DNA from 4 places in the Idiomarina sp. UBA3176 genome. Region 3 is predicted to be linked to each of the others. Evidence: predicted binding sites of a transcription regulator. Region 3 holds the regulator's gene; each other region holds the start of a gene.
What was found. Region 3 encodes sigma-54, which starts transcription at its own class of promoters, with help from an activator protein. Its sites were predicted from a motif close to GTTGGCACGNNNNTNGNNT; they were not measured.
Positions count from the first base shown of each region.

Region 1: the regulator sigma-54 is predicted to act here: its motif matches at 3,528-3,546, upstream of B2U97_RS04375 (DUF4168 domain-containing protein).
Region 2: the regulator sigma-54 is predicted to act here: its motif matches at 2,709-2,727, upstream of flgA (flagellar basal body P-ring formation chaperone FlgA).
Region 4: the regulator sigma-54 is predicted to act here: its motif matches at 5,126-5,144, upstream of flhA (flagellar biosynthesis protein FlhA).

Region 1 is NZ_DEXU01000009.1:19,761-25,749, forward strand. Features, by position in the region: gene B2U97_RS04360 (type 1 glutamine amidotransferase domain-containing protein) at 1-536, opposite strand, end outside; gene B2U97_RS04365 (sigma-54-dependent transcriptional regulator) at 600-1,940, opposite strand; gene B2U97_RS04370 (sensor histidine kinase) at 1,937-3,424, opposite strand; gene B2U97_RS04375 (DUF4168 domain-containing protein) at 3,593-3,970, shown strand; gene B2U97_RS04380 (acetolactate synthase large subunit) at 4,090-5,748, shown strand; gene B2U97_RS04385 (glutathione S-transferase family protein) at 5,745-5,989, opposite strand, start outside.
Region 2 is NZ_DEXU01000005.1:267,709-273,697, reverse strand. Features, by position in the region: gene B2U97_RS02915 (flagellar assembly protein FlgT) at 1-401, opposite strand, end outside; gene B2U97_RS02910 (LPP20 family lipoprotein) at 499-978, opposite strand; gene flgN (flagellar export chaperone FlgN) at 1,036-1,437, opposite strand; gene flgM (flagellar biosynthesis anti-sigma factor FlgM) at 1,437-1,760, opposite strand; gene flgA (flagellar basal body P-ring formation chaperone FlgA) at 1,877-2,599, opposite strand; gene B2U97_RS02890 (chemotaxis protein CheV) at 2,762-3,697, shown strand; gene B2U97_RS02885 (CheR family methyltransferase) at 3,853-4,689, shown strand; gene flgB (flagellar basal body rod protein FlgB) at 4,789-5,193, shown strand; gene flgC (flagellar basal body rod protein FlgC) at 5,200-5,652, shown strand; gene flgD (flagellar hook assembly protein FlgD) at 5,667-5,989, shown strand, end outside.
Region 3 is NZ_DEXU01000018.1:47,276-53,264, reverse strand. Features, by position in the region: gene B2U97_RS07155 (KpsF/GutQ family sugar-phosphate isomerase) at 20-997, shown strand; gene kdsC (3-deoxy-manno-octulosonate-8-phosphatase KdsC) at 997-1,551, shown strand; gene lptC (LPS export ABC transporter periplasmic protein LptC) at 1,548-2,111, shown strand; gene lptA (lipopolysaccharide transport periplasmic protein LptA) at 2,080-2,622, shown strand; gene lptB (LPS export ABC transporter ATP-binding protein) at 2,624-3,349, shown strand; gene B2U97_RS07130 (RNA polymerase factor sigma-54) at 3,371-4,831, shown strand; gene hpf (ribosome hibernation promoting factor) at 4,859-5,146, shown strand; gene ptsN (PTS IIA-like nitrogen regulatory protein PtsN) at 5,150-5,620, shown strand; gene rapZ (RNase adapter RapZ) at 5,611-5,989, shown strand, end outside.
Region 4 is NZ_DEXU01000005.1:243,384-249,372, reverse strand. Features, by position in the region: gene ileS (isoleucine--tRNA ligase) at 1-1,619, shown strand, start outside; gene lspA (signal peptidase II) at 1,612-2,139, shown strand; gene fkpB (FKBP-type peptidyl-prolyl cis-trans isomerase) at 2,150-2,590, shown strand; gene ispH (4-hydroxy-3-methylbut-2-enyl diphosphate reductase) at 2,627-3,571, shown strand; gene B2U97_RS02760 (PulJ/GspJ family protein) at 3,577-3,921, opposite strand; gene B2U97_RS02755 (hypothetical protein) at 3,902-4,096, opposite strand; gene B2U97_RS02750 (prepilin-type N-terminal cleavage/methylation domain-containing protein) at 4,109-4,609, opposite strand; gene B2U97_RS02745 (prepilin-type N-terminal cleavage/methylation domain-containing protein) at 4,603-5,019, opposite strand; gene flhA (flagellar biosynthesis protein FlhA) at 5,187-5,989, shown strand, end outside.

The DNA.
Region 1 (5,989 bases), on a different contig from region 3:
TCTTCCAGCAAGAACGGAACTACATTGGTCAGTTCTACTGCAGCTTCTTCGCTGTTACTAAAGCCAGTTACCGTGCGTCCCTGAACAATCGGGTCACCACTTGGCGATTTAGCATTTAACAACACGGCTGGGGCATGACAGACCGCAGCAACGGGTTTACCCTGACTCCAGAAATGCTCAATCAACTTAATTGAATGCTCGTTATTGGTTAAATCCCACAATGGTCCGTGACCACCCGGATAGAAAATTGCGTCGAAACCTTCCGGATCAACTTCATCAAGCTTACAGGTCGTTTCTAATTTGTGCTGAGCCGTCTCATCTTTATCAAAGCGTTCTGTTGCTTCGGTTTGTGCATCTGGTGTGGTGCTGTTTGGATCAATCGGTGGCTTGCCACCCTTAGGCGATGCCAGAGTCACGTCCACACCGGAATCCGTAAAAACATAGTACGGAGCAGCAAACTCTTCTACCCAGAAACCCGTTTTATGGTCTGTGTCACCAAGCTTATCGTGTGAGGTTAATACCATTAATACTTTCACTTAGTACTCCTGTTAAATGATTCAAAAACTTAGTATAGACTACGTGCCTAAACGCGCGTTTGATCACTCGCCATGCTGTTCCAGCCAACGGTATAGAGTGCGCCTTGTGACTCCGAGAATTTCTGCCGCTTTAGATTTATTCCCTTCGGCATGCGTCAATACCTTACGAATGTACTGATTCTGATATTCATCCAGAGTCGGCCACTCGGTGCCATAATCCACGTCGGGTTCATGCTCACTATCCAAAATTCTTTGCGGTAAATCTTCAACCGCTATTTTATCGTCTCTGGAGAAAGTAAAGGCACGTTCAATAGCATTCTGTAATTCACGTACGTTGCCCGGAAAGCGATAGCAATAAAGCTGCTCCAGTGCAGCCGGAGAAATGCTGCGAACCGGTTTATCACTGTTTTTCTGCAGCTGCTGTAGGAAAAAATTAGCTAAACGCTCAATATCTTCTCCCCGTTCCCGCAGCGGTGGTACTCGTAAACTAAAGGTTTCCAGACGGTAAAATAAATCCTGCCGGAAGCGCCCGTCTTCTACCTGTTGCTCTAAGTTCTGGTGGGTTGCAGCCAGGATCCGGACATTCACCGTTTCTTCTTCGTCGCTGCCCACGGCGCGAATCGTGCCTTCCTGCAATACACGTAGCAGTTTAGCCTGCAGCGCCATTGGCATTTCACCAATTTCGTCCAGCAACAAAGTACCGCCGTCGGCCTGCTTAAGCAGACCCTGACGCTTTTTCTGAGCACCGGTAAATGCGCCAGCTGTGTGACCAAAGAATTCGCTTTCCATTAACTCGGCTGGAATGCCCGCACAGTTCACCGCCTGGAAGCTCTGCTCAGCGCGGTCACTTAACTGATGCAGTGCCTTTGCCACCAACTCTTTACCCGTACCGCTTTCACCGGTAATTAAGACGCTGCCGTCTGCCGGAGCTATGCGCTCTATCTGGTCATACAGTTTACGCATTGACGGGCTTTGGCCGACTAAGCCCCCGGGGCCCTTTTGTTGCTGACGATACCGTTTAAGCTCACGCTGCAGTGACCGATGTTCTAATATCCGTTTTACGCTAAGCAATAGGTGTTCAACATCCAGCGGCTTGGTTAGAAAGTCATCGGCCCCTTGTTTTAAGGCATCAACCGCCTGATCAACCGTACCAAATGCGGTAATCAATAACAGCGCAGGGGAGTTATCTTCATTTTTTAAACTTTCCAGTAAAGACAAGCCTGACAACCCCGGTAAGCGAATATCGCTGATAACCAAATCCAATGGCGTTACCGATTTTTTAAAGGCTTCAATACTTCCCCACGCGGTGACTTTATAGCCCTCGGCCTCCAGCTCTTCAACCAGCAACTCCTGCAGAGCCGGATCATCCTCAATAACGCCTATCATGGCTTTTGCTGCGGTCATTCACTACCTCCTTTAATAACGGCTTGCCGAAGGCATTGCGCAGGTAAACTCAAGGTAACCCGACAGCCACCATTGGGGTTGTTTGTTAAAGACAACTCTCCGTTATGGTCATTCAATACGTGTTTCACTATGGTTAAACCAAGCCCGGTGCCTTTTCCCTGAGGTTTATTAGTTTCAAAAGGCTGCAAAGCTTTATCTTTCATAGACTCGGGCAACCCCTCACCGTCGTCATCAACGGTGATAATGACACCTTCACCGGCGTACTCAGCTGCCACCACAACTTCCGATTCAGCGGCCTGCAAACCATTGCGAAGAACATTAACCAAGGCCAGTTCCAGTCGCTTGATATCCACTTTCAGAATAACATCGACAAGCTCCTTAATTACCACTTTGGCCGACCCCTTATCCTGCTCAAACTCTATGCTGGTCATGGCTGTTGCTATCAGCTCACGTAAAGAAATGGTTTCGCGCTGCTGTACCGGCGTACGGGAGAAAGCCAACAGCTGGTTTACCAGCCCGGTTAACCGCTGCACCTGGCCTCTTACCGCTTTTAGCTGGCGCTGACTGTCTTCGTCTTTATGGTTGCGTAATAAGCGGCTGGCGCGGCCGTCAATAACGGTAAGCGGAGCACCTAGCTCGTGCGCAACACCACTGGCGACACTCCCAATAGCCGCCATTTTTTCCTGTTCTCGCAAAGCTTGCTGCAGAGAGGCCTCGTGCTCTCGGCGCTGCTCCAGCTCTTGTTCAGCCTCGGTGATACTATCAAGCATACGGTTGAAACCCTGCGCAACCTCCTGCAATTCTGACGGGCCAGCAGGTGTAACCCGCGTACTGCGGTTCCCTTCAGCGACCCGCAACATGGCGTCCTTAAGTGCCACCACATGCCGACCGACACCGCGATAATGACCAAAAACCAGTACCGCAATAGTAATTAAACCGAACGCCGCCCAGCTCAGCCATGCGTATTGGCTTAAAGTTTCAAAAGACTCATCAAAGTCACTCGCCCGCCGGTTTATCTGTAATAAACCAATAATGCGACCACCGCGATCAACAATAGGCAGGAATTGAGAGAAGACATCGCGGCCTTCCACCCGACGATAATCGTCTTGCTTTATTCCAGTCTGAACGGTTTGTAGCGCTAACTGACTGTTGCTTAAGTCGGTTTCAGTAATGCCCGCTTCCGCTACCTGCTGGCCATACACGTTATAAACCGACGCACCATAAACCCGACCAATATTGAACACCGAATCCAGATTCGCCTGTACTGTAGACAAGTCGTTATTCAACAAGGCGTCGCTTATAGGCAAGCTAATGGCTCGCCCCAGAAGTTCTAAGTCACTTTTTAGCCGCTCATTAGACTCATCAGAGGCAACCTGTAACCCAACGCTTATTGCTACACCGGAAATCAATAACATTGGCATAACGACATAAACCAGAAGCCGCCTTTGCAGACTGGATAGTGGCCAACTGTATCTTTTTGTCACACGACCTCCTTTAATTGTGTACTAAGGATACACATTTTTTGGTTGGTTTTCTCGGCGCAAACTTCGCAAGAACAAAAAGTTATAAAAATCAGACAATTGAAAAGTTGGCACAGTCTTCGCTTTAGTTAGAGCGTAAGTAAAACTGATAAATTCATCTAGGAGATTATCATGCAAAAGACAATTATCGCATTAGCAACAGTATTCGCACTGGGTAGCACAGCAGCAGTAGCTCAGGAACAACAAGCTCAGGAGTCTATGGCGCAACAGCAGCAAACTCAGGAAATTTCTGAAGGCATGCTGGTTAAGTTTGTAACCGCTATGGAAGATGTTCAGGGCGTTACTGAAAAATACCGCGACCAGTTCCAGCAAGCTGAAAATCAGGAAGAAGCGCGTGAGATTCAACAATCTGCACAGGAAGAAATGATTGCAGCAGTTGAAAACGCAGGTCTGACTCCGCAAGAGTACAACATGATTATTCAGCAGGCGCAAAACGACGAAGAACTTCGTGGCCGCTTAGAAAAGCTGACTGGTGACGAAAACTCTTAATCGATTTACTCGATTGTAGTTTAAGAAGGCAGCCTTTTGGCTGCCTTTTTTGATCATCTCTCCTATGCTTTACGTAGGCCTAACTAGAAGAATATTCTTTAACGCAAGGAGAAAGCGAAGTGAAAGCATCCGATTTATTCGTAAAAGCACTTGAAAACGAGGGTGTGAAGTACATTTTCGGCATTCCCGGCGAAGAAAACCTGGACTTACTTGAGTCGCTCTCAAAATCCAGCATTGAGCTAATTTTAACCCGCCACGAACAGGGCGCAGGTTTCATGGCCGCCACTTATGGTCGCCTGACCGGCAAACCCGGGGTGTGCCTTTCCACCTTAGGCCCGGGGGCAACCAACTTGGTTACACCGGTGGCCTACGCGCAACTCGGCGCTATGCCTATGGTTGTCATTACTGGACAAAAACCCATAAAGGAACGTCATCAGGGTCAATTCCAGATCATTGATGTGGTCGACATGATGACTCCCATTACCAAATACACTCAGGCGATTATTAGCGCCAGCAGTATTCCGGCGCACATCCGTGAGGCTTTTCGTCGCGCTGAAGATGAACGCCCCGGCGCTTCTCACCTGGAGCTCTCGGATGATATCAGTCGCGAAGAGGTCAGCAGCCTTCCGATAGAAGCCAGTCATTCGCGCCGCCCCATTACCGAGCATAAATCGGTCCGCCACGTGCTGGAATTACTGCGCGAAGCAAAACACCCGGTACTGTTGATAGGGGCTGCGGCCAATCGGAAAATTACAGCAAAAATGCTGCGCGCATTTGTCGATAAAACCGGTATTCCTTTTATTACCACGCAAATGGGTAAGGGCGTTATTAACGAAGACCACCCACGCTGGCTCGGTAATGCGGCGGTTTCCGACGGCGATTACCCGCACCGCGCCATCGAAAAATCTGACCTGATTCTTAATGTCGGTCACGACGTGGTGGAAAAGCCGCCCTTTATGATGAAAACCGGCGACAACGACAATCGTAAAGTGGTACACATTAACTTTCAGGGTGCCCAGGTTGATTCGGTTTACTTTCCTCATGCCAGCATGATCGGCGATATTGGTAACAGTATCTGGCAGTTAAAAGAAGGGATTGAGCCGCAAAGTCACTGGGATTTCGACTTTATGCTGAAAGTTCGCGATCACATGCGCGACCATACCGATGAAGGCGCTCATGACGGAAGCTTTCCGGTGTTACCCCAGCGTCTGGTAGAAGATGTGCGTGAAGCTATGCCAGATGACGGTGTCATTGCACTGGATAACGGCATCTACAAAATTTGGTTTGCACGTAATTACCCGGCTCGTCAGCCAAATACGGTACTACTGGATAATGCCCTTGCCTCAATGGGTGCAGGCTTACCATCGGCCATGGCCGCGAAGCTGGTTAATCCGGAAAAGAAAGTCATGGCAATATGCGGTGACGGCGGTTTTATGATGAACTCTCAGGAGCTTGAAACTGCTGTGCGCATGGGGCTGGATATCGTTGTCGTTATCTTAAATGACAGCGGCTATGGCATGATCAAGTGGAAACAGCAGCATATGAAACTGAGCGACTACGGCTTAGATTTCAATAACCCGGATTTTGTGAAATATGCAGAGTCTTACGGCGCTAACGGTTACCGTTTAGATAAAACGGAAAATTTGATACCGCTGTTAAAAGACTGCCTGAACAAACCCGGCGTACACCTTATTGATGTACCCGTGAACTATTCACAAAATGACCGACTGCTGAACGAGGAAATCCCCGAACGCAGCCGCGCCATTAAAGATATTTAAGAACGGTTCGGATCAGTATCCGCGAAATAAGGGTAGTCGTTTAACTTATCGACAAAGGCCTGAAGTCGCGGATACTTATCTAAGTTAAAACGCTCACGGAAAAGCCCCCAGCTAAGGAAACAACCTAAACGTAGCTCTCCGTCACTAAAGGGATGAGGCCCTTCATAAGCCACCGCATGCTCTTTATCTTCCATCAGTTGCAGTATGTCATCAATACGCTGCTGTTGGCGTTTAACATACT
Region 2 (5,989 bases), on a different contig from region 3:
GCGCGGTCGCGCAGCTCAAACGGCACAACGGTAACGGAGTTTTTGTAGCTGCTGCGGGTACAGTCGCCTTCGCGGTTCCAGATATCCGCGCGAAGCAGAACAATAACGCGGTCGTCGCGTACTTCCTCGCGAACTATGGTTACTTGGTCAACATTGCCCTGGCTATTCCACTGGGTTTCAGTGTTTTGTAAAACGCCGTCTACGACTTGCTGAATACTGGAGATGTTACCGCCAGAGGTTAATAATGCCTGCTGAAGGGCGTTTTCGATGGCTTTCTCGCGTGCGGCATTGGTATCACCATTAATAATGCGGGCAGTGCCCTGAGCTTCCACCCAACGCGCCTCGCTTGGCATAGCAATAAAGAAAACAGAGGTGATAAGTAGCAGGGTTTTCCAGTTCATGGTGTTAATGCATCCCAAGTGTCAGTTTTTAGTCGTTACTTTACTATCGGAATTAACTGCAAAAACCCTGCCATGTTTAACTCAATAAAAGTGGAGCTTAATAATAGACAACGCGTTTCACTTTCTGCTGACGGTTGGTGCTTTGATACAGGCGGTGAACCTTCTCAAAGTCAAGGCGTAACTCCGTTGCATAATAGTCGCCCACGGTATAGGTCTTAACCACTTCTGCGCCACGAATAACTCCGTCTACAGAAGCCTGAAAACTGTCGCGGTTTAAAGCCCAGTCTTCCACCGAGCTACTACCGGCGATGCGCTGGCCATAGACTTGTTCAGCAAGCTCGCGGTAGGCGGCTAACTTAGAGGCGCGCATAGCGTTTAAGTCTTTTAGCTGTGCATTTTCGCCTTGCTGGGTTTCAATAGGGGCGTAGCCAACCGCATTCAACACCGGAAATTTGTCTGGTGTCTGGGTGTCCCATTCAACGTGTTTTTGATCGTACACAATTTTGTTGTAAGCACTACAGCCACTTAATAACAGCGCAGATGCAAGTAGAGCGAAAGAGAGTAAATGCTTAGCCATAACGACCTCTGATTGAACAAAGTACTTATGGTTATAACGGCTGGACTGGCAAAATCTTTAACGGATTTTACCTTTGCTATTGTAGGTAAGGGTATCTTTTCGTGCGGACTGTAAAATAGATTGTTTTAACTGCTCAATACTGTTTAGCGTTGACTGCACCACGCGTTCATTCACCTGACTTTGATGCTGAACGTCAGAGAGGGTGGCCTTAATGGCAGCAACCGCTTCAGCTAAGTCCGGGTCGTCTTTTAACTGTTCGTTATCCGGGTGTTGGGCCAACTGCTGGTCAAGTTCGCTAATATGGATAAGCGTTTTTTCTTTAGCGTCGGCAATAGCGTTAACATCGGCGTGTTGGCGCTCGACAATGGCATTAAGCTCACGTTGTTGTAGCAACGCAAGGTTTTCCAGCGAGTCTGCCATATCCTGTAATATATCGTTAACAGGCGCCAACACGGTCATTATTCGTTGCTGCCGTTACTGAACAGGTCAGACTCAAACTGAGCCAGTTTATTGGCCAGTTGTTCAACGTTAATTTTGTATGAGCCGCTTTCAATGTCGGCTTTTATTTTATCAACTTTGGCTTGGTCAATGCCGCTGCTGTTCATTGCTTTTTCCTGTAAGCCACTCAGTTGTTGCGCTTCGCTGGTTAACGAAACGGCCTCACCACCTTTTTGCGAAACCGCAGCAGGCTTAGCCGGAGCATCGCTCTGTACTTGACGGTTGCTGGATTTGCTATCAATGTTGGCATTTTTCAGCCCGGCATTGTTAATGTTAATTGACATGGTTTTTAGCCTCGCTAGATAATATGTCTCGGTTACTTATCGACCACACTTAAAAATACTTTAATAAAAATTTTAGTACGTAGCCTGACGCTCACGTCAGGTTCTGATTAAGCATTTTATAAATTAACAGTCACTTCGTTTAGTCCTGTGACAACCGCTTGTATTGATTTGTTCGATCGTGCGTTCTCAACAACAACCGATTCACCTTTGAGACCATCAGCCAGGGCTCTTCCGGCGGCAGTAATTCGCAACGTTTTATCTTGTGCAACTATTGTAACGCTTTGCCCCTCACATACAAGACATGTATCGCTGGCACTTATTGCCTGACCTGCAGCAATGCGCTTTTTAATGCGGGCTCCAACTAAAGCCGTCATGTCAGTAAACACATTTGAGCGAACCCGGTTAAGGTCAACTTCGGAAAACACTAAATCACTCTCGCTTATCATTTGACCCGGAGCCATAGGTGAGGCTGCGGTAACAACATTTTTGTAGCGATAAATTCGAACAGGCACATAGGTGCGCCAGTTAGTTTTGCCTACACATTCAATTTCAATGGTAGTGTAGCTGTCGAGGTTGGCGTTAGTTGCCAGGCCTACTTTTGGTGGCTGCGAACAAATTTTGGGAGCCATGCGCGGGTCGAGGTTATTGGCAACGACTTCCACACGACCATTATCCGGCGCTGAAACCCGTTGTTCCACATAATTGTGAGCCAGTTCCTGTAACGCTTTGTAATTAAAGCGCAGACTTTCATCTGAACCGCTCGTTTTTGCGTTAACGGAATTAATGCCACAAGTTATAAAAAAAATCGAACTGATCAGCAGCGATTTACGTACTATCATAAAAATTCCTGATGTTATCCGTTAAGGTTATCTGGTCGAGTGCCGAAAAAAACGGTATAACGTCAAAAGATCGGCAGTTCGATGGTTTCAGTATGGTTAATGTAGATACAAGCAAATACCGTGCCGAAGTAGAAGTAGCCTGCCACATAACAGGAGTGAACAATGGCTAGCATTCTCGATTCAGTGAATCAACGCACACAAATGGTCGGTCAAAACCGACTGGAACTATTAATGTTTCATCTAAACGGTAGGCAGCGCTTCGGCATCAACGTATTTAAAGTACGCGAAGTATTGCCATGCCCTAAACTTACCGCAATGCCTAATCGTAACCCTCTGGTTCGTGGCGTTGCGCATATCCGTGGTCAGGCTATATCCATTATTGACTTGAGTATGGCGACCGGTGGTCGGGCGCTAACCGATATTCAGAATCGTTTCGTCATTATTGCTGAGTACAACCGAACCATTCAGGGCTTTTTGGTTGAAGGGGTTGATCGCATCATTAACATCAACTGGGAAGATGTGATGCCGCCGCCCAAAGGTACCGGAAGAGATGCGTATCTTACCGCGGTGACCAAAGTGGAAGATGAATTAATTGAAATTATTGATGTGGAACGCATTTTAGCTGATATTATGCCGGCTAATATGGATGTCAGCGAAGAAGTCGCGAATGCACCTATCAATGTTGCAAAAGAAGATTTAACCATTTTGATTACGGATGACTCTTCGGTTGCCCGTAACCAGATAAAACGTGCATTGCAGTCTTTGGGTATTACGCTCGAAGTTAAAAAGAACGGTAAAGAAGCTTTAGATTACTTAAAAGATAAAGCTAAGGAAGTGGGGGGCTTAGTTCATCCTCATGTGCCCGTTCTGGTTTCCGATGTAGAAATGCCAGTTATGGACGGTTACACGCTTACCGCTGAATTGAAGGCTGATCCAAATTTACGCGATATTCATGTTATTTTACATACATCATTGAGTGGTGTGTTTAATCAGGCTATGGTGAAGAAAGTCGGTGCCGATGATTTTATTGCAAAATTTCATCCGGATGAGCTGGCGACCGCCGTACAAAAATGGCTGAACACAGAAGTTATTGCGTAGCCTGATGCTATTGCATCAGGTGCGATATTCGACCTGCCGTGAACGTCAGGCTACGGTCTCGTAGCAAACTTAGGTGCCGGGTAAGAATATTGAACCTGACGTTAAACGTCAGGCTACGAAACGAATGAAACTGAAACGGAAGTTGTTTATATAACGTGATAGATCGCGAATTAAGTTTATCGGAATATCAGGAATTTCGTCAGTTCCTTGAGCATCAATGCGGTATCGTATTGGGCGAAAGTAAACTGTATCTGGTGAAGAGTCGGCTGAGCCCTTTAATGGGCCGGTTTAATGTCGATTCGCTGGCGGAGCTTGTCAAACGCTCAATGAAGCTAAGTGAGCGGGCGTTACGGGCAGCGGTTATTGATGCCATGACAACCAACGAAACCTTGTGGTTTCGTGACACTTACCCGTTTGAAATTCTGAATGACCGTATTCTTCCGGAATATAAAAATCACACCGGGCCTTTAAAAATTTGGTCTGCAGCCTGTTCCTCGGGGCAGGAACCTTATTCCATTGCCATGACCTACTTAGAGTATAAGGCGAAGAATCCGGGTGGGTTAAGAGCCGGTATAAAAGTTACGGCGACCGATATTTCTAATAAGGTGCTTGAGCAGTGTGCAATTGGTGAGTACGATAGCCTGGCTCTTGCGCGTGGTTTGTCGGCTGAGCGTAGAAAGAAGTTTTTTACTGACGCCGAAACTAAAGCCGGCTCCATGAGAGTAAAAGACGAGCTGAAGCAGTTTATTCATTTCCGTCACTTAAACTTGCTGGACAGCTATTCTTTGTTGGGCAAATTCGATGTTATTTTTTGCCGCAATGTTCTTATTTACTTTGCCCCTGAAGTAAAGCGGAAAATTATTGCCCAATTCCGGCAATCGCTGAACCCCGGCGGTTATCTTTTCCTTGGTGCATCCGAATCAATTTCAGGACTTACTGAGGATTTTGAGATGATCCGCTGCCAGCCAGGCATAATTTACCGGAGAAAATAGTTTCCTGCAGGAAATGTCCGTCTGAAAAAGTAATAACCCTCCTTAAATTGGCACACTTCCTGCATTGTCTTCACCATCGAACACTGTGGAGACAAAAATATGGCACTTTCCATGGACAAGCTTATGGGAATACAGCAATACACGCTGGGTGTACGCACTCAGCGCGCGGAGCTTATTGCCAATAACATCGCCAACGCTGATACCCCCGGCTACAAAGCTAAAGGCCTGGACTTCCAGCAGGCGTTGCAACAAGCGCAACGCGGTATGGAAAATTACAAGCTGGCACGTACTCACGAAAAGCATTTCAGCGTTGAAATACAACCTCAGGGAACTGAAAAGTTCCGCGTACCCACGCAGCCGGATACCGGCGACGGCAACACCGTTGATGTGCAGTTGGAACAAAACTTGTATGCACAAAATGCGTTGGAGTATGAAATGACCATGAACTTTCTTGATGGCCGCATCAGCGGTGTGAAGAAGGCCCTGGGCGGACAAGGGAGATAATAAGTCATGAGTCTTTTTAACATTTTTAATGTGACCGGTTCGGCTATGAGTGCTCAGTCAGTGCGGCTGAATACAACGGCAAGTAACCTGGCAAACGCTAACTCAATCAGTAGCAGTATTGATGAAACCTATAGGGCCAGAAACCCGGTTTTTGCAACAGCTTTAGCCGATGCTAACGGCAATTACCGCGGCAACAGCCTGACGAATCAGACCCAGGCCGGTCAGGAAGCTGGTGTCAAAGTACTGGGTATTGTAGAAAGTCAGGACCCGCTGCAAATTGAGTATGCTCCAAATCATCCTATGGCTGATGAAAGCGGTTATATCTACCGTCCAAACGTCAACACCATGGAAGAAATGGCAAATATGATTTCGGCTTCGCGTTCCTACCAGACCAACGTACAGGTAGCGGACACTGCCAAAACAATGACACAACGTTTATTGCGTCTGGGTCAAGGGTAAGCAGGAGATAACAAATGGAAGGCGTAAGCACTAATTCCTACATCGACAACATGAAGTGGAAAAAAGAAGACGATGCCAGATATGCTGATCCGGATGAGCGGAGCAAGCTTGAGCAGGAAGACTTCTTCAAGCTGTTAACTGAACAGTTGAATATGCAGGACCCGTCTAAGCCGGTCGAAAATGATCAGATGATTGCTCAAATGACCAGTTTCACTATGGCCGAGGGAATAACTGGCCTCTCTGAGCGTTTTGACCAATTTGCCAGTGATATGACGTCAAATCAGGCGTTGCAGGCCTCGACTATGGTTGGTCGTAAAGTGTTGGTACCAACCAGCAA
Region 3 (5,989 bases):
CAACGCCAGAGGCATGACCATGAAACAAGTCACCCAGAACTTTCGGCTACTGGGCGAACAAGTACTGGATATCGAAAAGAAGGCGATTGAAGGCCTGTATCAATATTTGGATGATAATTTCGATGCCGCCTGCCAAACTCTGTTTAATTGCAAAGGCCGCGTTATTGTCACCGGCATGGGTAAATCCGGTCATATTGGCGGGAAAATAGCTGCCACACTTGCCTCAACCGGCACACCAGCGTTTTTTGTACATCCGGGCGAAGCCAGCCACGGAGATTTAGGCATGGTTGCGGCTCAGGATGTGGTCATTGCGATATCTAACAGTGGCGAAACGGCCGAAGTGCTGAATATTATTCCGGTCATTAAACGTCTGGGCGTGCCCTTAATTTCAATGACTGGCAAACCAGGCTCCACTCTTGCCCGACTGGCTGATACTCATGTTTGTATCGCAGTTGAACAAGAGGCCTGTCCGCTCGGGTTAGCCCCCACGGCTTCTACAACAGCAACTCTTGTCATGGGCGATGCGATGGCGGTTGCTCTGCTCAATGCCCGCGGCTTCACCGCCGACGACTTTGCACTATCACACCCCGGCGGCTCGCTGGGTAAACGCCTGCTATTACGGTTACATGATGTGATGCACACTGGCGAGCGTGTCCCGGTTATTCCTGCCGACGCTATTATTAGTGATGCCTTACTGGAAATGTCGCGTAAAGGCTTGGGTATGACCGCGATAGTTGATGAAAACCAACGTCTCGCCGGCATTTTTACAGACGGTGACTTACGTCGCATTCTGGATAACCGAATCGATGTCCATAAAACTCCGATAGCTGAAGTTATGACCCGCTCCTGTATTACTGCGAACGAGGACATGCTGGCCGCTGAGGCATTAAAACTCATGCAGGACCGAAAAATAAATGGGCTGATAATTACCAACGACGATGGACAGCCTTGTGGCGCAATGAACATGCATGACTTACTGCAGGCGGGAGTGCTCTGATGGAATGTATTAATACCTGGTACGGCGACATTGAAAAAAGCCTGTTTAAACGTTTTTCCGAAATAAAGCTACTGGTTCTGGATGTCGACGGGGTGTTTTCCGACGGTCGCATATACTTAGGCAATGATGGTGAGGAACTGAAAGCGTTTCACACCCGGGATGGCTTTGGCATGAAAGCACTGAAAAAATCAGGTGTTGAAACGGCAGTCATTACCGGACGAACGTCACGCATTGTTGAACACCGTATGGAACATTTAGATGTCGGCTTTATTTATCAGGGACAGAACGATAAAACAGCCGCTTTCGATGAGCTACTAACAAAGTTAGGCCTTAGCGCGGAGCAAGTTGCTTATGTTGGAGACGACACCCCCGATTTAGCTTTAATTAAAGCGGCGGGTCTGGGGATTGCAGTCCAGGACGCTCACGCATCGGTACAACAACAGGCCGATTATATTTCACGCTGCCATGGTGGACATGGTGCCGTGCGCGAAGTCTGTGATTTAATCATGCTCAGTCAAGGGCAACTGCACCTGGCTACAGGAGCCAGTGTGTGAGCCGACGCGTTACTGTCATTCTAATTTTATTATTCGGTGCCGGGCTATTGCTTGTCTGGCGCCCTTTTAGTGATGATGCTGATGGTAACAACGCGGCGACAACACGCACTATGCAGCCCGATTTTACCGCTTTTGGGCTGGAGACGCGTATTTTCGAAAGTGACGGTTTACTGGCTCACAAGATAAAATCTGAGAAAATGTCTCACTATAACCAAATTGGTCTGACCGAACTTAAGCGTCCGGTTTACACAGTCTTTTCTGAGCAAGGCGAAGAGCTTTGGGAAGTCAGTGCCGCGCAAGGCACTTTCTACGACGATCAAACCCTGATTTTAGAGCATGATGTTGAAATACTTGCTTTAGAGCCGGATACTCACATCGAGCAAGTGTTAACCGAGTACCTGATTGTTGATTTAAAAAATGAGTCAATGAGCACAGAACATCCTGTAAGCATTCACGGACCACGACTATTAATTCGGGGTAACGGTATGACTGCGGATCTGAAAGCTGAACGAATGGAGCTAAAAAGACATGTTAAAACGATTTTCCAGCCTGCTGAGTAAACTGATCCTGGTTGCCTTAATACCCTCAGCGGTTATGGCTCAGGGCAAGTCTGACTTTAGTAAACCCATGGAAGTTGAGTCGAGTAAGGAAGAGCTTGATATTAAAAATAACCGCCTGGTTTTAACGGACAACGTTATTATTCGTCAGGGCACCTTATTAATCCGCGCCGATCGACTAGAAGCATCCGCCAGCGAAAGCGCCGAGCAAGCAGATATTTTTATTGCAGAAGGCACTCCTGCTACTTACAGCCAGACGCTGGACGACGGCAATGAAATTAACGCTGAAGCAAAAAAAATCACCTATTTTCAGTCGGAACAGCGACTGGAGCTTAGTGGCGACGCTCGCATCTCTCAAGGTAGCAGTAGCTCAAGCGGCAGTTTGATTACTTATGATTTGAATAAACAAACGGTAACGGCAAGCAGTTCAGGTGAAGAAGACAGCCGTGTTATCACTATTTTTACGCCTAAACCAAAAACCGATACCGACGAAAAAAATAACGAGAACCCTTAATATGGCAACTTTACGAGTCAAACATTTAGCCAAAAGCTACAAAAGCCGACAAGTCGTTAAAGACGTTAGCCTGGAAGTAAGTCAGGGGCAGGTTATTGGTTTACTGGGCCCCAACGGTGCAGGTAAAACCACAACCTTCTATATGATAGTCGGTTTGGTTAATAGCGATAAAGGTCAAATTCTGCTGGATGACAATGACCTTACCTTACTGCCAATGCATGAACGGGCACGCCGGGGTATTGGGTATTTGCCACAAGAGGCTTCCATTTTTCGCAAATTGACCGTGCGCGATAATCTGATGGCTATTCTGGAAACTCGTAAAGAACTTTCAACCAACGAGCGTGAAGAACAGCTTGATGCTTTGCTCGAAGAGTTTCATATAGGCCACATAGCAAACAGTCAGGGCATGAGTCTTTCAGGCGGTGAGCGCCGTCGGGTTGAAATTGCCCGCGCCTTGGCAGCGGAGCCTACGTTTATTTTGCTGGACGAGCCTTTTGCCGGAGTTGACCCTATTTCGGTTATTGATATTAAAAAGATTGTTGAACATTTAAAGCAACGTGGTATTGGTGTACTTATTACTGATCACAACGTTCGCGAGACATTGTCTGTTTGTGAACACGCTTATATTGTCAGTCATGGTGAGCTTATTGCCAGTGGGGATGCAGAAAGTATATTATCGAATCAACAGGTTAGAGACGTTTACCTCGGTGAGCAGTTCACCCTATAACGTGATACCGGGACAGTCATTATGAAGCAAAGTCTGCAGCTAAAAATTGGTCAGCACCTGACCATGACGCCACAACTCCAACAGGCTATCCGCCTGCTGCAGCTTTCCTCGCTCGATCTTCAGTCAGAAATTCAGGATGCATTAGACAGCAACCCGCTGCTGGAGGTTGAAGGTGAAACGAGTAACGACGCGGACCAACCCGAAACTCGCAATATTGAAGAAAGAGACGACAGCCAACGGGAAACATCCGACGTTATAAAAACCCAGGAAATGCCTGACGAACTGCCGGTCGACAGCAGTTGGGACGACACCTACTCCAGTCATACCCCGGCCAACGGTGCAGCCTCTTCAGGTAAATCCTTTGACGGCGATTTTGAAGTCTATCAAGGCTCTACCAGCGAGTCTTTGCAGGATCACCTGCTTTGGCAAATGCAACTTTCTCATTTTTCGGAAGAAGACACCGCCATAGCTGAAGCCATTATTGAAGCCATAGACGACAATGGCTATCTAATGGTTGATGTTAATGAAATTATCGAAGCTGTGCGCCTACCCGAAGTTGAGGCAGAAGAAGTCTGCATGGTGCTTAAGCGTATTCAGCATTTCGACCCAATAGGTGTCGGCGCACGCAGCGTCAGTGAATGCCTTGCCATTCAATTACGTCAACTAAGCGACGACACTGAATACAAGCAGGTTGCTCTATGCTTAGTGACTGAACATATGGACTTACTTGGCAGTCGCGATTTTCGCACCATTCAGCGTAAACTGAAGCTATCGGAAGACGATTTACGTCAGACTATGCGATTAATTCAACAGTTGCACCCGCACCCGGGGGAGCAAGTTGCGCAGCAACCCGTTGAATATGTTATTCCCGATGTGGCCGTTACTAAAAAAAATGGTCGTTGGATGGTCGAATTAAACCCGGATAGCGTACCTAAACTAAAAGTGAACGAAGAATACGCGGCCTTGAGTAAAGCAACAAAGTCAGTAGCCGACAGCCAGTACATAAAAAACCATACGCAAGAAGCGCGCTGGTTCATAAAAAGCCTGGAGAGCAGAAACGATACGCTGCTGAAAGTGGCCAATTGCATAGTACAACGCCAACAGGGCTTTTTTGAGCATGGTGAAGAAGCTATGAAGCCAATGGTTCTGAACGATGTTGCAGAAGCCGTGGATATGCATGAAAGTACGATTTCACGCGTAACGACACAAAAATACTTACACTGCCCAAGTGGCGTATTTGAGTTGAAATATTTTTTCTCAAGTCATGTCAGTACAGAGGGCGGTGGCGAGTGTTCAAGCACGGCAATACGTGCTTTAATTAAGAAGATGGTCGCTGCTGAAAATCGCAGTAAACCGTTAAGTGACAGTAAGATTGCTGAACTGATAGCCGAACAAGGTATCCAAGTAGCAAGAAGGACAATTGCGAAGTATCGGGAATCGTTAAACATTCCATCATCGAGCCAACGCAAAAGTCTTTTGTAACTTTGTTAACTGCAGAAGGAAGACGTTATGCAAATTAATTTGACCGGTCATCACATCGATATTACCGAAGCTCTGCGTGACTACGTGGACACAAAATTTGCCAAGCTGGAAAGACATTTTGACCATATAACTAATGTTCACGTCATCCTAAATGTTGAAAAAACGATTCAAAAAGCGGAAGCTACGCTGCACGTGAATGGCGGTGAGCTTTTCGCCGACGCAAAACACGAAGATATGTACGCGGCCATCGACGGTTTAATTAATAAACTGGACCGTCAGGTGATTAAACACAAAGAGAAAATGAAACAACATTAATCCATGCAACTGAGTGAATTGTTAAGCCCCGACTGCACCAAGTGTGCAGTCGAGGGCGCAAGTAAAAAACGACTACTTGAAACCATTAGTCAAATCGTAGCCCCTAAGCTGTCTGGCATTACCCGTCATGACATTTTTGAGAGCCTGTTAAACCGTGAGCGTTTAGGCAGTACGGGAATTGGCTTAGGTATCGCAATTCCTCATGGCCGTTTACCTAATGCGAATCATCCGGTAGCGGTATTACTGACCTTAGACGAACCTATCGAATTCGATTCTATTGACAACCAACCTGTCGATATTATCTTCGCGCTTCTGGTGCCGGAGTCAGAGCACGAGAACCATCTACAAACATTGGCCACAGTGGCCAGAAGAATGAACGACAAAGACTGTACCCGCGCACTGCGCCACGCAGATTCTGATAAAGCGTTATATCAATTATTTGTGGGCGAAGGTGAACAGTCGCCATGCAACTGATCATTGTTAGTGGTCGCTCCGGCTCAGGTAAGACAATTGCCTTGCGCGTACTGGAGGACTTAGGCTTTTATTGCGTTGATAATTTACCCATAAGCCTGCTGCCAACTCTGGTGCATGCAGTCATAGAGCAGTATCAAAAAATAGCCATTAGCATTGATGTTCGCAACTTACCGGAGCACTCCGAAGAGCTACTGGACTCTCTGAGCTTTTTGCCAAAAGGCGTTGAACCGGAAATTCTGTTTATTGACTCTGACGACAACACCTTACTAAAGCGTTTTGGCGAGACTCGTCGCCTGCATCCGTTATCGCAAAAAGAACTGCCTCTGCTAGAAGCGCTTCAGGCCGAACATAAAATGCTTGAACCCATTA
Region 4 (5,989 bases), on a different contig from region 3:
GCTACCGTCACTCGTACCCGCATTGCTGGCGCCATAAAACGCCCATTATTTTCCGTGCGACGCCGCAGTGGTTTATTAGCATGGACAAGAAAGGTTTGCGCGCAGGTGCTTTAGAGCAAATTAAAAAAGTCGACTGGTTCCCTGAGTGGGGACAAAGTCGTATTGAGTCTATGGTTGAAGGGCGCCCTGACTGGTGTATTTCACGTCAGCGCACCTGGGGTAACCCTATTGCCATTTTCGTAAACCGTGAAACGGAAGAGCTGCACCCGGACACTCTTGAGCTGATGGAAAAAGTAGCTCAACTAATTGAAAAAGACGGCGTGCAAGCCTGGTTCGACTTAGAGCCTGAAACTTTGTTGGGCGACGAAGCTGACAAATATCGCAAAGTCACTGACACTTTAGACGTTTGGTTTGACTCTGGTGTTACGCACCATTGCGTATTGCGTGAGTTTGACGGCTTGCGCTGGCCTGCCGATTTGTATCTGGAAGGTTCAGATCAGCATCGCGGCTGGTTCCAGAGCTCGTTAGTGACCGGTGTCGCCATGTATGACGAAGCGCCGTATCACCAGGTATTAACCCATGGTTTTACTGTGGATGCGCAGGGTCGGAAGATGTCGAAGTCTATCGGTAACGTGGTTGCTCCGCAGGACGTCATGAACAAACTCGGCGGAGACATTCTGCGTTTATGGGTCGCGTCAGCAGATTACTCTGGCGAAATGACGGTTTCTGATGAAATTCTTAAGCGTTCAGCGGATGCGTATCGTCGTATTCGTAATACCTCGCGCTTTTTGCTGGCGAACTTAAGCGGTTTTGACCCTAAACAGGATTTGGTTGCCAAAGAAGATATGGTTGAACTGGATCGCTGGATTGTAGGGCGTGCGGCGGATTTACAACAAGAGTTGCTGGAAGCCTACAATAACTACCAGTTCCACAGTGTGGTGCAAAAACTCATGCATTTCTGTTCCATTGAACTGGGCAGCTTTTACCTGGATATTATTAAAGACCGACAGTACACCGCGAAATCTGAAGGTTTAGCGCGGCGTTCATGTCAGACGGCGCTGTATCATATTGCCGAGGCGTTAGTGCGCTGGATGGCTCCAATTTGCAGCTTTACCGCTCAGGAAATTTGGGACTTGTTACCGAACGAACGCAGCCAGTATGTCTTTACTGAAAGCTGGTATCAGGGCTTTGATGAATTTTCTGGTGTTAAAGACGCTGAGAACGAGTTCTGGATGCAGTTATTGGAAATTCGTGATGTCGTTAACCAGGCGCTGGAGCAGTCACGCCGCGATGATGTTATCGGAGGTTCGTTACAGGCAGAAGTAACCTTGTACGCTGATGATAAACTGGCGACAGCCTTGAATCGTTTGGGTGAAGAGTTGCGTTTTGCACTGCTGACATCGGAAGCGCAAGTGGCCTCTATTAATGACGCACCTTCAGACGCCGTTAAAGCGGAGAAAATGGCTCTGGCCGTTAGTGTGACAAAATCTGAATACAAGAAGTGCGAGCGTTGCTGGCATCATCGCGAAGAGGTGGGGACTTTAGAGAACCACTCTGATTTATGCCAGCGCTGCGTAACCAATATTGAAGGTGAAGGTGAGGAGCGTCGTTTTGCCTGATTTTTCTAACCAGACTAACCGTGCAACTGGGCTGCGTTTTTTGTGGCTGACCTTGTTGCTGGTGGTTATTGATCAAATTACTAAAATTTGGGTGGCTGGTGAGTTTGAGCTTTATGAAAGCCGAGTTTTAATTGACGGGCTATTCAACTTAACTTATGTACACAATTACGGTGCGGCCTTTAGCTTTTTAAGTGACGGTGGCGGTTGGCAACGTTGGTTCTTTACCGCCATTGCTATTGCTATCAGTGTGGTGCTGCTAATTTGGATGCGCCGCAACCCAGTGGGTTTATGGCGCCAAAATTTAGCTTTTTCCCTGATTATGGCCGGGGCTATTGGTAATGTAGCTGACCGTTTAATGTATGGTTATGTCATCGACTTTTTTGATGTTCATTATCAGGGGTGGCACTGGCCTGCCTTTAACGTAGCCGACATGGCCATTACTATTGGTGCCGCACTCATGTTGTTGGAAGCCTTTTTTGATAACCGCCGGGACAAAGCCGAGAACGGTCACGGGCAGTAAGGAGTCTCATTTGAGTCGTTTACCTATAGAGCACGGACGGGAAGTGGTTATGCACTTCACCATTAAACTGGCCGATGGCTCGGTTGCAGACAGCACAAAAATGTCAGGTAAGCCAGCCAGGTTCCGGATGGGTGATGGCAACCTGACCGAAAACTTTGAAGCGTGTCTGGTAGGGTTGCGCGAAGGTGCCGAGCGTGAGTTCACTTTGGAGCCTAAAGACGCCTTTGGTGAACCGAACCCGGACAACTATTATTATGTTGATTCGGCAAAATTTAACGATGAAACCAAACCGGAAGTTGGAGCCATTTTGGCTTTTACTCAACCGGATGGTACCGATTTACCGGGAATTGTTCGTAAAGTTGAAGGTCCAACAGTCACCATCGATTTTAATCACCCGTTGGCCGGACAAACGGTGATTTTTGAAGTAGAGATTATTAGCGTTGAGCCATGATTGGTTAATAAACCGGGCTGAACGCAGGAGGAACTGATGCAAATTTTGTTAGCGAACCCTCGGGGTTTTTGTGCCGGAGTTGATCGCGCTATAACTATTGTTGAGCGGGCTTTAGAGATATTTGAGCCGCCAATTTACGTGCGTCACGAAGTGGTTCACAACAAATACGTTGTCAGTAAACTGCGCGAAGCCGGTGCGGTCTTTGTTGAAGAGTTGCATGAAGTACCAGACGACCAAATTGTTATTTTTAGCGCCCATGGCGTTTCTCAGGCGGTAAGACAAGAAGCCAAAGATCGCGGCTTGCGGGTATTTGATGCGACCTGTCCACTAGTAACGAAAGTTCATATGGAAGTTACTCGTGCCAGCCGTAAAGGCCACGAATGCATTTTAATTGGCCATGCAGGACACCCTGAAGTTGAAGGGACTATGGGGCAATATAAAAACGATGAGGGCGGTATCTACCTTGTGGAATCGCCGGAAGATGTTGCTAAGCTCGAAGTGAAAGACCCGGGAAACCTGCATTACATGAGCCAGACTACGTTATCGGTTGATGACACGGCCGACGTAATAGATGCCTTGCGTCAAAAGTTCCCAGAGATAAACGGGCCACGCAAAGACGATATATGCTATGCCACTCAAAACCGTCAGGATGCGGTACGCGAATTAGCCAGCGATGCTGATATCATGTTAGTGGTGGGCGCGCGCAACAGCTCAAACTCAAACCGCTTACGCGAGCTTTCCGAGAAAATGGGAACTCCGGCATACCTAATTGATGACGCCAGCTGTATTGATAAAGCCTGGTTAGAGGGTCACGAGAAGGTAGCAGTCACCGCTGGCGCTTCTGCACCAGAAGTTCTGGTCAAAGAAGTGATTGCTAAGCTACAGGAATGGGGCGGTAAAACTGCAGTAGAACTGAGCGGCCGCGAAGAAAATATTACCTTTTCAATTCCACCAGAGCTAAGGCCGCACCCGGTAGGTTAAACTGGTTATCGGGAAAGCCAGAATGTCTGGGCGAGCTCGTTATCATTTCCCCAGTAAACGGTTACCTCGATGGTCGCGTTGAACTGATCTATAGGGGTTAACTCTGCTGTTAAATGAAGCTGCCCTGTTTCCTTTGATAGTTTTGGATTATTGCCTTGAGTCCACGTTTGTTGAGCCTCACTTAAATAAGTCATCAAAACCTCCACAGCCTTCGCTTTTGTGTGGGCATGGTCAATCGCCGATAATCCAACCTGTAAAAGCCGCAGGCTACTGACGGACCAAAGAGCTACTAGTGCAGCTCCGACCAACACTTCAACCAGAGAAAAGCCTTTATTCTTGTGACAGTTCATAAGCCCTGCGCTCTGCTTCGAAATCTTGCTGAAGTTGTTGAGAAAGTTGTAGCCATTGATGATGTTGCTGAGCCTCTGTCATTTGCGCGTAGAAAAGCAGTGCAGCTAAACTGGCCGAGCTCAAACTTATAAGTGTTACTAAGGTGAGTATCAGAGCGAATCCTTTCGCGTTCATAGTAAGCTCCATTTAGTTAACCAGAGGAGTGATTGTTCGTTTGAAAACATGTGCCTGAGCATTGTGAGTAACGGTAAAAGTTACAACGAGTTTTGATAGCCCACTACCAGATTCCGGAGCGTAAGAGTCAGCAGTAAATTGCGTGACTTTGAATTGAGACTTATCGGTTAGGGATTGCCAGCCATACCCGGCGCAATCGAGAGTCATTGAGTTATGCTGTAGCTGTTCATTCCTGACCCTGAAGCCGGGCGAGCCTCCATTTTGCTGAGGAAACAAATAGCAATTGCTCTGAGGGTTTGAAATTTGCGTTGCGGCGGTATTTTTTAAGGTTTCAAAAAACTGATTTGCGACTGACTGAGCACTTAATAGTAAATTGACCTGCATTAGCTTACGGTGTTGCACTCCTGTTTGCCATTGCATTTGCTGCTGTGCTGCCAGAACAACTATCGCGCCAATAGCCGAAGCTATAAGAACTTCTACTAAACTACTGCCGCGCTCAGAAACTATTAACATGGGGGGATTCCCGGAAGTGAGTCACCTTCACTTAAGCACAAACGAATACGAGCGACACTGCTGATGATGACTTTTATCTGTCGGCTTTTACCTATTAGTTTGATATGTCCGGGTGTCGCGGCAGATGACTCTCCATAAAAAGTAAGCGACGCGGAAGAACTGTAAGTGTATTCGGTTTGAATACCTGAGGTTTGCGAGTCACGGCTAAATGTAACTAAGTCAACTTCGATAGATTCCTTATTTGCTATGGACCTGGCTTTTACCAGCTGCAAATAAGACAGCCAGCGGCCAGCCTCTTTTTGAAGCAACAAAGACTCTGTCTGCTGAGTAAATATTGGCAGGGCAGAAGCACCAAGCACCGCACTGACAGCCATTGCCACGACCAATTCCATAAGAGAGTAACCGCGCATAAAAACACATTATTTTGAAGAAGAGCAACGAGTATAGAAGCTGTTTAAGCTTTGTCTGTAAGCCCCAACTGAAACGAATGTAAGATAACCTCCGAATAAAACGAAAGCTGGCTCGATTCTTGAATAAAACACCGCAGGTTCAACTTTTTGACGCAACAGGAAGACGTATGGCGGGCGGTGCCGAAAAGTTAGTAAATTTTAGAAATTTCACGCAGAACAATGCGCATCTGATCAAAGGTTTTGGAACACCCTTGGCCATTATGGCCATTCTGGCGATGATTGTTTTGCCAATTCCGGCTGTGGTGCTGGATGTTCTCTTTTCATTTTCAATTACTTTGTCACTGGTAGTTATGCTGGTGGCGGTTTATACCCAACGTCCGCTGGATTTCGCCGCTTTTCCTACCGTTTTGCTTATTGCTACGGTACTACGCTTAAGCCTTAACGTTGCCTCTACGCGTATTGTTTTATTAGAAGGGCATAACGGGCCAGGTGCTGCAGGCTCTGTTATTGAAGCTTTTGGTAGCGTGGTCATAGGTGGTAACTACACTGTCGGCCTGGTGGTGTTCGCCATTCTGGTTATTATCAACTTTGTGGTTATCACCAAAGGTGCCGGCCGTATTTCAGAAGTAACCGCTCGCTTCACCCTTGACGCTATGCCTGGTAAACAAATGGCCATTGATGCTGACCTTAACGCGGGCCTAATTAACCAGGAAGAAGCCAAAGCACGACGCAGCGATGTAACCCGTGAAGCTGATTTCTACGGCTCCATGGATGGTGCCAGTAAGTTCGTAAAAGGGGATGCCATAGCCGGTATCCTTATTCTCTTTATTAACATTATCGGCGGTCTGCTCATTGGTATGATCCAGTACGGCCTGACCTTCAATGAGGCAGTGGAAGTTTATACGCTGTTAACCATCGGTGATGGCCTGGTAGCACAAATTCCGTCATTGTTACTGTCAGTTGCGACAGC